DNA from 3 places in the Pseudomonas sp. F220 genome. Region 3 is predicted to be linked to each of the others. Evidence: predicted binding sites of a transcription regulator. Region 3 holds the regulator's gene; each other region holds the start of a gene.
The links. Region 3 encodes sigma-54, which starts transcription at its own class of promoters, with help from an activator protein. Its sites were predicted from a motif close to ANTGGCATNNANNTTGCTNT; they were not measured.

Region 1 (4,251 bases), on a different contig from region 3:
AAATATCGGCGAATTCTGCACGGGACGATTTGAAGCCGGCTGTCGCGACGTTGGCGATGTTGTTGCCGGTAACGTCCAGTTGTTTATTGGCTGCATAGAGACCGCTAAGGCCGATATTGAAAGACATATTCCACTCCTTGTGCCGCGTTAGTCGGCTCTATAGACCAATAGTTTGTACTTTGGACAGCGCGATGGTGCCCATGCTTGCGAGGTTGAGCATCATCTCGCCGCCGGCTTGACCCAAGGTCACACTGTTGACTGTCGCCGGCAGATAGGTAATCAGGTCTGTCGCCTTATTATCGATGGAGGCGCTTGCCTTGAAGGTATAAGTACCCGGATCAACCTTCGCGCCCGCCGTGTTGGTGCCATCCCAAACGAAGGTGGCATTGCCTGCGGCCTGACTACCCAGATCGATGTTTTTTACCGCATTGCCGTCTTTATCAGTGATGGTCACGGTAGCGCCAGCAACCGAAGTAGGGATCACCGCTGAGCCGGTCATGCTCTTGGTCGTATCGACATAGGCCGATCCGGTTTGTACCACCACCGAGCGACCCACCAGCGAAGAAGCCTGCAAGGCCTGCGACGATTTGAAGGTGCCAGAGATGGCATTAACCGAAGTGTTCAGCGTGGTAATACCTTCCAGACTACTGAACTGCGCCAGCTGAGCCACGAACGCACCGTTGTCCTGCGGCTGAAGCGGATCCTGATTTTTCAGCTGGGTAACCAGCAACTTCAGGAAAGAATCTTTACCTAACGATTGACTGCCCGTCGCGCTGCTGGTTGCCGCCGCCAAGCCATCACTGCTGGTGGTAGCGGTCTTTTTCGAAGAGTTGGCTAAGATGTCATTGAGACTCAGGCCGCTGGTGGTGTCGTTAACACTCGCCATTTGAATAACCCCTTATCACTGACCGAGGGTCAGGACCTTCTGCATCATGGTTTTGGCGGTGTTCATCATTTCTGCGTTGGTCTGGAATGAACGACTGGCAGAAATCATGTCAGCCATTTCCTCTACCACGTTGACGTTCGGGTAGTAGACATAACCCTTGGCGTCAGCAGACGGATGGTTTGGTTCGTAACGCGCTTCGAGGTTGCTCTGGTCCTCGACCACACCCAGCACCTGCACACCTTGGCCGGCGGCATCCTGGTTCTGGAATAACGAATCGCTGCCGCCGCTCTGACCACCCTGGAACATGGTGGCGAACACTGGATGGCGAGCGCGGTAGGTCTGGTCGATGCTCGAAGAGACGGTCTCGGCGTTGGCGATGTTACTGGCGACGGTGTTCAAACGAGTGGTTTGAGCACTCATGCCGCTACCGGCAATATTGAAAACACTGGCAAGAGACATGGGTTACTCCCCGCGCAGGGCTGACACCAGCCCTTTGAATTTGCTGTTGAGCAGCGTGAAGCTGGCCTGGAAGTTGACCGCGTTTTGCGCGTAGTTCGACTGTTCCAGTTGTGCATCCACGGTGTTTTGGTCAATCGACGGTTGCATCGGCGTGCGATACATCAGCGTCTCGTCGCCATTACCCAAACCTTCGGCTTCGATATGACGGTTATTGGTCATGTTCAAAGCGAAAGTGCCGCTCTTGGTCTTTTCATTCTGCGCGGCCAGCACGGCAGAGAAATCCAGATCCCGAGCCTTGTAGTTCGGGGTGTCGGCGTTGGCAATGTTGTTGGCCAGAACTTCGGCACGCTGAGCGCGGAAGCCCAGCGCTTGTTCATGGATACCGAGCGCTTTATCGAAGCTGATGCTCATGTCGGGAAACCTTTGGGTGACCAGATTTTTCGTACGATGAACTTAGCAAGCGTCGTGCCAATTCACCAAAGGCCGTAATCCGGGGCTTTGCAGGCATCGGCAAGGCGGCAATGCCAGAAAAGCGGCAACTGATTTCCGCCGCCTGCCGCTTTTCTGCCGTTTGCACGGGCAATGATTACCCCACATTGGCATGTAGTGTTTGCTGGGTATCGACAGGCAAAAAAAACGGGAGCCCCCCCCTGAGGACTCCCGTTTTTTTTATGCCGCTGGCAAATCACTTCGCCTGGTAAATAATCCCAGGACTGCATTGGACCATCTGGTAGTGATCTGGCAAGCCATTCAGCGCCTCGGAAGCACCCAGGAACAGATAGCCGCCCGGTTTCAATGTGCTGTGAATCCGTAGCAGGATGTCCTTCTTCACCTCAGCGGAGAAGTAGATCAGCACGTTGCGGCAGAACACGATGTCGAACTTGCCAAGACTGGCATAGCTGTCCAGCAGGTTGAACGAACGGAACTCAACCCGACTCTTGATCGGCGCCTTGATTGCCCAACGCCCCGGCCCTTTCGGATCAAAATAGCGTTGCAGCCGCTCCGCAGAGAGGCCGCGGCCAATGGCCAGGCTGTCGTATTCGCCGGTCTTGCAGTTGTTCAGCATGGTACCGGACAAATCGGTGGCAACGATCTGCACACCCATTTTCAGCTGACCCAGGTTAGTCCGCTCGAACTCATCGATCGACATGGACAACGAGTAAGGTTCCTGCCCCGATGAGCACGCCGCCGACCAAATGCGCAAGCGCTGACCAGGGCTGGCCTTGATCGACTCGGGCAGGACTTTGTTCTTCAAGACTTCAAACGGATAAGTGTCACGAAACCAGAGGGTTTCGTTGGTGGTCATGGCGTCCACCACCATCTCGCGCAAACCACTGCGCGGCTGGGTCTGAATACGCTGAACCAGCTCACCCAAGGATTTGATGCCCTGCTGTTCCATCAGTTTGTTGAGACGGCTCGACACCAGATACTGCTTGTTTTCACCGAGCAAAATGCCACAGGCTTTTTCCAGGAAGACCCGGAACTGTTCGAAATCCAAATTACCCGTAGACAATGGTACCGCCTCTTAAATCGTGTTGACCGCCAGGAGCAAACGCCCCTAGCTGTTGTCTGCTGCTTTGATCCGGTCGACTACCCGGGATGCCAGGTCATCAGGGCGAAATTTGGCAAGGAAGTCATCGGCACCGACCTTCTTCACCATCGCCTGATTGAATACACCGGATAACGAAGTATGCAGGATGATATGTAGCTTTTGCATGCGTGGGTCGTTGCGGATTTCAGCCGTGAGCGTGTACCCGTCCATTTCGGGCATCTCGATGTCGGAAATCATCATCAAGAACTCTTCTTCCGGCTTCTTACCCTCGTCGACCAGCTTGCGCAGGTAATCCAGCGCCTGTCGGCCGTCGTTCAACGCCACTACATCGACCCCAACAGTCTGCAGACAACGCGTGACCTGCTTGCGCGCGACCGACGAGTCGTCGACCGTCAGCACCCGCAGGGAAACCGCCTTGCGCTGTGTTTCAACGTCCACCACACCTACCGAAATGGCTTCCGATGCCGGCGCCACTTCAGCCAGAACCTTCTCGACATCGATGATTTCGACTAACTGATTGTCGACCCGGGTCACAGCTGTCAAATAATGATCGCGACCAGTGCCCTTGGGAGGCGGATGGATCTCCTCCCAGTTCATGTTAACGATGCGCTCGACCGACCTGACCAAAAAACCCTGGGTCTTGGTGTTGTACTCCGTGATGATCACGAAGGGATTGCTTTGATCCTGCAAACCGCCCGAACCGGTCGCCATTGCCAGATCGAGGATCGGAATGGTCGCCCCCCGAATATTTGCGACACCGCACACGACAGGATTGGATTTAGGCAACAGGGTCAGCTTGGGGCATTGCAGCACCTCCCGAACCTTGAACACGTTGATCCCATACAGCTGCTGGCCGTCGAGACGGAACAACAACAGCTCAAGGCGATTCTGCCCTACCAGTTGCGTGCGCCGGTTCACCGAATCCATTACACCAGCCATGCCCAGACTCCTACACCAACACTTAAAATCCGATGCGCATTCATCGCTAAACGGCACGGGGCTTGCTTTTTAACTGCCATGAACGCAAAAACGACATTTTCCCGACGCCTGACATCAACGTACCGCAAATCACTTTGCGCATTGGCAGCGCTATGCTTTTTCAACGTTGGCAGCCCTGCCCTTGCTGATTCGGTCACCTTGCCTGATATGCTTATCGGCGTCACCCAAGGCTTTCTTGAATTCACCGTAGAAGACTATCTGGCGACCAGTCAAACGCAAGGACGCTATGAGATACAGGTCAGCCAGCTTGATCCTCGCTTGCGCATGCCGTTTTGCGACAAGGAATTGACAGCGACACTGGAGAGTCCGGCGCAGCCGTTGGGCCGTGTGACCGTAAAGGTGCGCTGCGACGGAG
Region 2 (4,251 bases), on a different contig from region 3:
TGATTGCCAGGCACCATGACTACTTGCTCAATGAGCAGCGGGTCGCCAAGGCCGTATTCGACAAGGTGGCACATTCCGGCTGCCTGAATGCGCCGAATATCCGTTACCTGCAATCGCCTTATGCCTTGTTCAATGGCGACTTGCTGCTGGCTGCCTTCACGCCTGCCGGCGACATGCACGTTCTGCTGGGCGATTTCACCGGCCACGGTTTGCCCGCTGCGGTCGGTGCCATGCCGTTGGCGGAAGTGTTCTATGGCATGACGGCCAAGGGCTATGGCCTGCCGGAAACCCTGCGCGAAATGAACGCCAAGCTCAAGCGCATCCTGCCGGTTGATATGTTTTGCTGCGCAACCCTGCTTTGCCTGAGTTTTCAGCGTCGGGCGGTGGAGGTCTGGAATGGCGGGATGCCGGATGGTTATCTACATTGCATCGCGACGGGCGAACGTACGCCGCTGGTGTCGCGGCATTTGCCGTTGGGTGTACTGAGCGCGCACGCCTTCAATGACCGGACCGAAGTCTTTCCTATGGCGCTCGGGGATAGGGTTTTCCTGTTGTCAGATGGGGTGATCGATACCTGTGATGCCAATGAGCAACTGTTTGGCGTTGAGCGATTAGAGCGGGTATTTGCTGCCAATCACCATCCAGCCCGGCTGTTTGAGGAGATCGAGCAAGCGCTGAAGGATTTTCGCGGTGAGGCCCGCGATGATGTCAGCATGGTCGAGGTGAGTTTGCTGGAGGCGGCACAGCTGAATCCTCCGGTGATGGTTTACTCCGACAGTGGGCAGTCCAGTCCTCTGGATTGGTCGGTGAGTTTCGAGTTTCGCGCGGCCACGCTCAAGCGTTACAACCCCCTGCCATATTTGCTGCAGTTGTTGCTTGAGGTGCATGGTCTGCGGGCGCAAAGCGGAGCGCTCTACAGTGTGATGGCCGAGCTTTATTCCAATGCTCTGGAACACGGCGTGCTGGGTCTTGATTCAAGCCTCAAGCGCGATGCCCGAGGTTTTGCGCAGTACTATCAGCAGCGCAACGCGCGCCTGAGTGAACTTGAAGACGGCTACGTGCGGGTGCACCTGCAGGTGGAGCCGCGAGGCGAGGGTGGATGCCTGGTGGTTCGGATCGAGGACAGTGGTGCAGGCTTTGATGTACAGCGAGTAATGGCCAGGCCCGTCGATATCGATAAATTGTCGGGGCGTGGGGTGAGCCTGATTCGCCAGTTGAGCCAAAGCGTGAGTTGGTCCGACGATGGACGGAGTGCCCGCGTGGAGTTTTCCTGGGAGGCTCTGGCATAATCCGCGAATTCTTGATCAGGGAGCGAACAAGTGGCTGAGATTCATCTGGACCACGATGTGTTGAGCGCATTGCAGGAAGTTATGGAGGATGAGTATCCGCTGCTGCTGGATACCTTCCTCTCTGATTCGGAAGAGCGTTTGAGGCAGTTGCATGCAGCTGATGATGCAGACCAGCTCATATCTACGGCCCATAGCTTCAAGGGCAGTAGCAGCAATATGGGCGCTGTCCGTCTCGCCGAGCTGTGCCATCAACTTGAGCAGCGGGCCAAAGAGCTGTCGCCTGCCGGTATCGAAAAACGGGTGGCTGAGATTGACGGCGAGTTCGCTATTGTCCGTTCTCTGTACAAAGAGGAGCGCGAGCGTTTCCATTGTTGAAAAAAAACCGCCGCCTGGCGGTTTTTAGCTTCGGCGAAGCAATCTGGCTCGACCTTTGCTTTATGTTCTCCAACTGTACCTACGATCCTAGTGCAGCGGAGACCGTTTTATGCCCCTTACCCCGAACATGCTTCTTCAGGCCGCGTCGAAGGCCAAGACTCAGGCTGCCACTGCCAATACCCCGTCAGTTGCTGCCGGGCCTGGGGATAAGGCTTCAAGCTTTGCTCAGGTCTATGCCAAAGAGTCGCAGAACAAACCCGTCGTGACAGGTGAGGGGGCTGCCAAGCCAGTGCGTGCCAAGGTCACGGATAATGCGGGCAAGAAGGACGCGGTCAGTGATAAGGCTGCCGCCCCGGAACCGGCAGTGGCCGATAGCGGCAAATCCTTGCCTGCCGATGGAAGTGCCGATTCGCCCGATAAGCTCGCCAGTGAGGATGTGCCCGCGACCGACACCCCGGTGGCTGGCAGTGTTGCGCTCGACCCAATGCCCGACCCAACGCTGGACCCCGCGTTGATGCAAGCAGTGCTGCCGGTCGTGCAGCCGGTTGTTCCGCCACCTGCGGCCGAAACGCCGCCTGCGGTTACGCAAGTGCAGCCGCAGGTTGAAGCTCCGCTTGCCGCAGCGGCAGCTGCCAAAGTGGTGGTGGCAGATCCCCCGTTTGACCCTCACGCCGACCCGCTCGATGCGCTGCCCGCAGTGCGTCTGGCCCTTGAGCAAAGTGGCCATGTTTCGGCTTCCAGTCAGCCTCAGTCCAAAGCTGCACCGGCTCAGGCTGAGCTGACTCCGGCACAAAACTTTGCCAACGGTCTGGTGACCATGGTTGATCAGCAGGCGAGTAAAGACAGTACCGGCCAGGGCAGTGACAAGGCTTTCAGCGGCTTGATTGATGAGGGTCTCAAAGACCTGAAAAATGCCTCCAGTGATACTCGTGTCGATGACTTCGCCAACCGTCTGGCGGCGCTGACTCAGGCTGCAACGCCAAAGACCGCCAATGCGCTGCCGGTGAATCAGCCGTTGGCCATGCATCAGAGTGGCTGGACCGAAGAGGTGGTCAACCGGGTCATGTACCTGTCCAGCGCCAATCTCAAGTCTGCCGATATTCAGCTGCAGCCGGCTGAATTGGGACGACTGGATATTCGCGTGAACATGGCCGCGGATCAGCAGGCTCAAGTGACCTTTATCAGTGGTCATGCCGTTGTGCGTGAAGCGCTGGAAGGGCAGATGCACCGCCTGCGCGACATGTTTACCCAGCAGGGACTGGGACAGGTCGACGTCAACGTGTCCGATCAGTCCCGTGGCTGGCAGGGCCAGGAGCAGGCCCGGCAAGGGCAGAACCGCAGTGGCGGTAATGGCGATCGGCTGGATTCGAGCGACGATGAGCTGCCGATGAGTGTGGCTGACGTCGCTGCCAGCACTACCAGTGTCGTGGGGTCCAGTGCGGTGGACTATTACGCCTGATTAATCTGCGTCGCCTGTGAAAAGATCGTCCGAACGCGGCCCGAACCTGCGGCAGCTCCTACGGATTAGCGTACGCCTGGATATCCCGGGTGCGCGCGGTCTCTCCCTGGAGCTGCAGCAGACTGGGATCTTTTGATTCATCCCTGCACCCCCCGATCCGTCCTACTCCCGACAACTCTGGCATAACACTTGCTCTTGCCTTGCCGTGCGACTGTGAAAACCCGAATAGTGACGGATTATTGGCATGGCGAAGAGCGAAGCAGTGAAAGACCCCGCCGGGAAAGGCAAACTCAAGCTTATTCTCCTGATTGTTCTGGCGTTGCTGCTGGTAATCGGCGTGTCCATTGGGGCGACCTGGTACGTCATGCACAGTGCCAAGAGCAAGCCTGAACCGACTTCGGATGTGGTCAGCAACGTAAAATCTGCAGCGATCTATGAACCGATGGCTCCAGCCTTCGTGGCCAACTTCAACCAGAACGGTCGTCAGCGTTACATGCAGGTGAGCATTACGATGCTTGCGCGTAACCAGGCCGATCTGGATGCGCTGAAAGTCCACATGCCGGTGATCCGCAATAACCTGGTCATGCTCTTCTCCGGGCAAAGCTTCGATGCCTTGGCGACCCCGATCGGCCAGGAAATACTGCGCCAGAAGGCGACTGCCAGCGTGCAGGAAGTGGCGCAGAAAGAAGTTGGCAAAGTGGTGGTCGAGCAGTTGCTCTTTACTAACTTCGTACTGCAGTAGGAACACGACATGGCCGTGCAGGACCTGCTGTCACAGGATGAGATCGATGCGCTGTTGCATGGTGTCGACGACGGTCTGGTACAGACCGACAACGCTGCCGAACCCGGAAGCGTCAAAAGCTATGACCTGACCAGCCAGGATCGCATCGTCCGCGGACGCATGCCGACCCTGGAAATGATCAACGAACGTTTCGCCCGCTACACCCGGATCAGCATGTTCAACATGCTGCGTCGTTCGGCGGACGTTGCCGTCGGTGGTGTGCAGGTCATGAAGTTCGGCGAATACGTGCACTCGCTGTATGTGCCGACCAGTCTCAACCTGGTCAAAATCAAACCGTTGCGCGGCACCGCGTTGTTCATCCTCGACGCCAAACTGGTGTTCAAACT
Region 3 (4,251 bases):
AGACACCGCGACTAGCGGTTGCGCCAGTTCAGTGTGAATCAACGCGCGCTCGGCCAGCTCCGGAAGCAGGCCGGCCGGCAGGTTGTCAATGCAGTAGTAGCCGTTGTCCTCCAGTACATCGAGGGCGGTGCTTTTACCTGAGCCGGAACGGCCGCTGACGATGATCAAACGCATGATTAGTGACCGTTCTGCTCGACCAGGACAACCTGATACAGGGCTTCATTGGTTGCGGCGCTGCGAAGCTTTTCGCGCACTTCCTTGCGGTCAAGCATGCTGGCAATCTGCCGGAGCAGTTCCAGGTGCGCATCGGTAGCGGCTTCCGGGACCAGCAGAACGAACAGCAGGTCAACCGGCGCACCATCGATGGCGTCAAAATCTATGGGGGCGTCCAGGTGCAGTAGCGCACTGACTGGAGACGTGCAGCCCTTGAGGCGGCAGTGGGGGATGGCGATGCCGTTGCCAAAACCGGTGGAGCCAAGTTTTTCACGGGCAATCAGACTCTCGAAGACATCTTGCATCTCCAGATCCGGCACTTCGCGGCTGATCAGGTTGGCAATTTGCTCGAGGGCGCGCTTTTTACTGCCGCCCGGCACGTTCACCAAAGAACGGCCGGGGGTCAGGATGTTTTCAAGTCGAATCATGGGTTGGGAGTGTTAACGACCTGTTGCGCCCTGGAGGACACTTTGGGTCTTTTCCTTATGCTTTTTGAGTTGGCGATCCAGCTTGTCGGTCAGCAGGTCGATCGCGGCATACATGTCTGAATGCTCAGCGTTGGCGACTACTTCTCCGCCGGGGATATGCAGCGTGGCTTCGATTTTCTGCAGCAGCTTCTCGACGTTCATCGTGACCTGCACGTTGGTGATCTTGTCGAAATGCCTTTCCAGTCGTTCGAGTTTTTCGCCGATGTAGGCGCGTAAAGGTTCGGTCACTTCCAGTTGGTGTCCACTGATGTTGACTTGCATACAGCTTCTCCTTCGTTGCCAGTGCATAAGGCGGCAGGCTGGTTTGCCTGCCACTAGGCTGTGCCCGAAAACTGCCTGTGAGTTTTCAAACACAACCTGGAACGCTGTGGCGTGGCCCGTTACATCAACCGCTTGCGTTCGCTCGAAGGCGCGATCCCAAGGGATTCGCGGTACTTGGCGACGGTGCGGCGGGCTACCTGAATGCCTTGTGCCTCCAGTAAACCAGCGATCTTGCTGTCACTCAACGGCTTTTTCTGATTTTCCGCGGCAACCAGTTTTTTGATGATCGCGCGGATCGCTGTGGACGAGCATTCACCGCCTTCAGAGGTGCTTACGTGGCTGGAGAAAAAGTACTTCAGTTCGTAGATGCCGCGTGGGGTATGCATGAATTTCTGGGTGGTGACCCGGGAAATCGTCGATTCGTGCATGCCGACCGCTTCGGCGATGTCATGCAGCACAAGCGGTTTCATCGCCTCATCGCCGTACTCGAGGAAGCCCCGTTGATGCTCGACGATCTGGGTAGCGACTTTCATCAGGGTTTCGTTGCGGCTTTGCAGGCTTTTGATGAACCAGCGCGCTTCCTGCAACTGGTTGCGCATGAAGGTGTTGTCGGCGCTGGTGTCGGCACGACGCACGAAACCGGCGTACTGCGGATTGACCCGCAGGCGCGGCACAGATTCCTGATTCAACTCCACCAGCCAGCGCTCGTTGTCCTTGCGCACGATCACGTCAGGTACGACGTATTCGGCTTCGCTGGACTCGATTTGCGAGCCTGGGCGCGGGTTGAGGCTTTGCACCAGCTCGATGATCTGCCGAAGCTCGTCTTCCTTGAGTTTCATGCGGCGCATCAGCTGGCTGTAATCACGGCTGCCAAGCAGGTCGATGAAGTCGGTGACCAGTCGTTTGGCCTCGGTCAGCCAAGGTGTTTTGGCTGGCAGCTGACGCAGTTGCAGCAACAGGCATTCGCTCAGATTGCGCGCACCGATACCGGCCGGCTCGAATTGCTGGATGCGATGCAGGACGGCTTCAATCTCGTCCAGTTCGACGTCCAGTTCCGGGTCGAAGGCTTCGAGGATTTCCTCGAGGGTCTCGTCCAGGTAGCCCTGATTGTTGATGCAATCGATCAGGGTCACGGCAATCAGGCGATCGGTGTCGGACATCGGTGCCAGGTTCAGTTGCCAGAGCAAATGACTCTGCAGGCTTTCACTAGCCGATGTGCGGGTGGTGAAGTCCCACTCGTCGTCATCGTTGCTCGGCAGGCTGCTGGCGCTAGTCTGGTAAACATCTTCCCAAGCCGTGTCGACGGGCAGCTCGTTGGGGATGCGCTCGTTCCAGTCGCCTTCCTCGAGGTTATCCACCGTCGGGGCCGTTTCCTGGTAGGAGGGTTCCTGAACATCGGTATTGGGTTTCTGCTCGACGTTGTCGGCCAGAGGGTCGGCGTTATCGAAGTCGTCGCCTTCTTCCTGGCGTTCGAGCATCGGATTGGACTCCAGTGCCTCCTGGATTTCCTGTTGCAGGTCCAGGGTCGACAATTGGAGCAGGCGGATGGCCTGTTGCAGCTGCGGTGTCATCGTCAGCTGCTGGCCCATTCTCAAGACTAGCGATGGTTTCATGGCAGGGGCTTAACACCTTATTCGCCGGCGCACATGCGCCATCCACTACAGGGCGCCTAAGCGCCAAACATAAGCAAATTATATGCCTGAAACTGAAGTGTTTGCCTAGAGCGCGGTAACAATAAAAATTTACAGGATCTTATTGCTGCTGGCGCTCTGACTATTGGCTGAACACCTGAGGGCGCGTGTTTGCCTAAAGCGCGGTAACAATAAAATTTATAGGGTTTTATTGATGCAGCCGCTCTGGCAGCTAGCCAAACACCTCAGCACTTACAGGCGGAACTCATGACCCAGGTACACTTCCTTGACCAGTTCGTTGGCCAGGATAGTGGCGGAGTCACCTTCGGCGATCAGTTGGCCGTCGTTGACGATGTAGGCGGTCTCGCAGATATCCAGGGTGTCACGGACGTTGTGGTCTGTGATCAGCACGCCGATACCCTTGGCCTTCAGGTGATAGATGATCTGCTTGATGTCACCCACCGAGATCGGGTCCACACCGGCAAAAGGCTCATCGAGCAGGATGAACTTCGGTGCGGTAGCCAGGGCTCGGGCGATTTCCACGCGACGACGTTCGCCGCCGGAGAGGCTCATGCCGAGGTTCTCGCGGATATGGTTGATGTGGAACTCCTGCAGCAGGCTTTCCAACTCCTTGCGACGCTCGGTCTTGTCGAGTTCCTTGCGAGTCTCAAGAATGGCCATGATGTTATCGGCGACCGACAGTTTGCGGAAGATCGACGCTTCCTGCGGCAGATAGCCGATACCGGCCCGTGCACGACCGTGCATCGGCTGGTGGCTGACGTCCAGATCGTCGATCAGTACACGGCCCTGATCGGCCTGGACCAGTCCGACGATCATGTAGAAACAGGTGGTCTTGCCGGCGCCGTTAGGACCGAGCAAGCCGACGATCTGACCGCTGTCGATGGACAGGCTGACGTCACGCACGACCTGACGGCTCTTGTAGCTCTTGGCCAGATGCTGAGCTTTCAGAGTTGCCATTACTGGGCCTTCTGCTCGTCAGTTTTCTTTTTCGGCTGGATCACCATGTCGATCCGCGGACGTGGCGCGGTGACGGTGTTACCGTTGGCGCGACCGGCGTTGGCGACCTGCTTGACGGTGTCGTAGATGATTTTCTCGCCTTCGGTGGTATTGCCGTCGTTGATCACTTTGGCGCGGTCAATCAGTACGATGCGGTTTTGCGCGGCATGGTACTGAATGGTCACGCCATAGGCCTGAACCGGCTTCGGATCACCGACCTTCTGCAGTTGTTCGAAATACGCCAGGTTGCCCACCGAGGTCACCACGTCGATTTCGCCTGCGTGGGTGCGAGTGATGGTCACGGTATTGCCGGTGATCTTCATCGAGCCTTGGGTGATGATGACGTCGCCTTTGTAAGTGGCAATGCCTTGCTTGTCATCCAGTTGAGCGTCGTCGGCCTGAATGCGGATGGGTTGCTGGCTATCAGTCGGCAGAGCCCAGGCGCTCACGCTTCCCAGTGCTGCGCTCAGGCTGAGCAAAATAGGGAGGGTTTTAACGAGCCTCATACTGTCCTCTTACGTTCGATAGCAGGTGCATCCTGCTTTCTTCCAAATACGCTTTCATTCCCTTGCCCGTAGTCACACCACCGGCGCCGTCGATTCTAACGGCTTGCTCGGTCTGCGCATATTGCTTCTGGGGGA

Region 1: a site for sigma-54 is predicted at 1,799-1,818, ahead of flgB (flagellar basal body rod protein FlgB). Genes of this name have one in related genera too.
Region 2: a site for sigma-54 is predicted at 1,707-1,726, ahead of ACZYSM_RS16730 (flagellar hook-length control protein FliK). Genes of this name have one in related genera too.

What each region holds. Positions count from the first base shown of each region.
Region 1 covers NZ_JBVASJ010000047.1:12,628-16,878, reverse strand. Annotated here, with positions in the region: gene flgE (flagellar hook protein FlgE) at 1-127, opposite strand, end outside; gene flgD (flagellar hook assembly protein FlgD) at 158-886, opposite strand; gene flgC (flagellar basal body rod protein FlgC) at 902-1,345, opposite strand; gene flgB (flagellar basal body rod protein FlgB) at 1,349-1,756, opposite strand; gene cheR (protein-glutamate O-methyltransferase CheR) at 2,031-2,858, opposite strand; gene ACZYSM_RS26240 (chemotaxis protein CheV) at 2,904-3,836, opposite strand; gene flgA (flagellar basal body P-ring formation chaperone FlgA) at 3,915-4,251, shown strand, end outside.
Region 2 covers NZ_JBVASJ010000018.1:16,049-20,299, forward strand. Annotated here, with positions in the region: gene ACZYSM_RS16720 (ATP-binding SpoIIE family protein phosphatase) at 1-1,289, shown strand, start outside; gene ACZYSM_RS16725 (Hpt domain-containing protein) at 1,320-1,664, shown strand; gene ACZYSM_RS16730 (flagellar hook-length control protein FliK) at 1,774-3,123, shown strand; gene fliL (flagellar basal body-associated protein FliL) at 3,368-3,865, shown strand; gene fliM (flagellar motor switch protein FliM) at 3,875-4,251, shown strand, end outside.
Region 3 covers NZ_JBVASJ010000002.1:153,089-157,339, reverse strand. Annotated here, with positions in the region: gene rapZ (RNase adapter RapZ) at 1-174, opposite strand, end outside; gene ptsN (PTS IIA-like nitrogen regulatory protein PtsN) at 177-641, opposite strand; gene hpf (ribosome hibernation-promoting factor, HPF/YfiA family) at 654-962, opposite strand; gene ACZYSM_RS02580 (RNA polymerase factor sigma-54) at 1,082-2,575, opposite strand; gene lptB (LPS export ABC transporter ATP-binding protein) at 2,846-3,571, opposite strand; gene lptA (lipopolysaccharide transport periplasmic protein LptA) at 3,571-4,116, opposite strand; gene lptC (LPS export ABC transporter periplasmic protein LptC) at 4,103-4,251, opposite strand, start outside.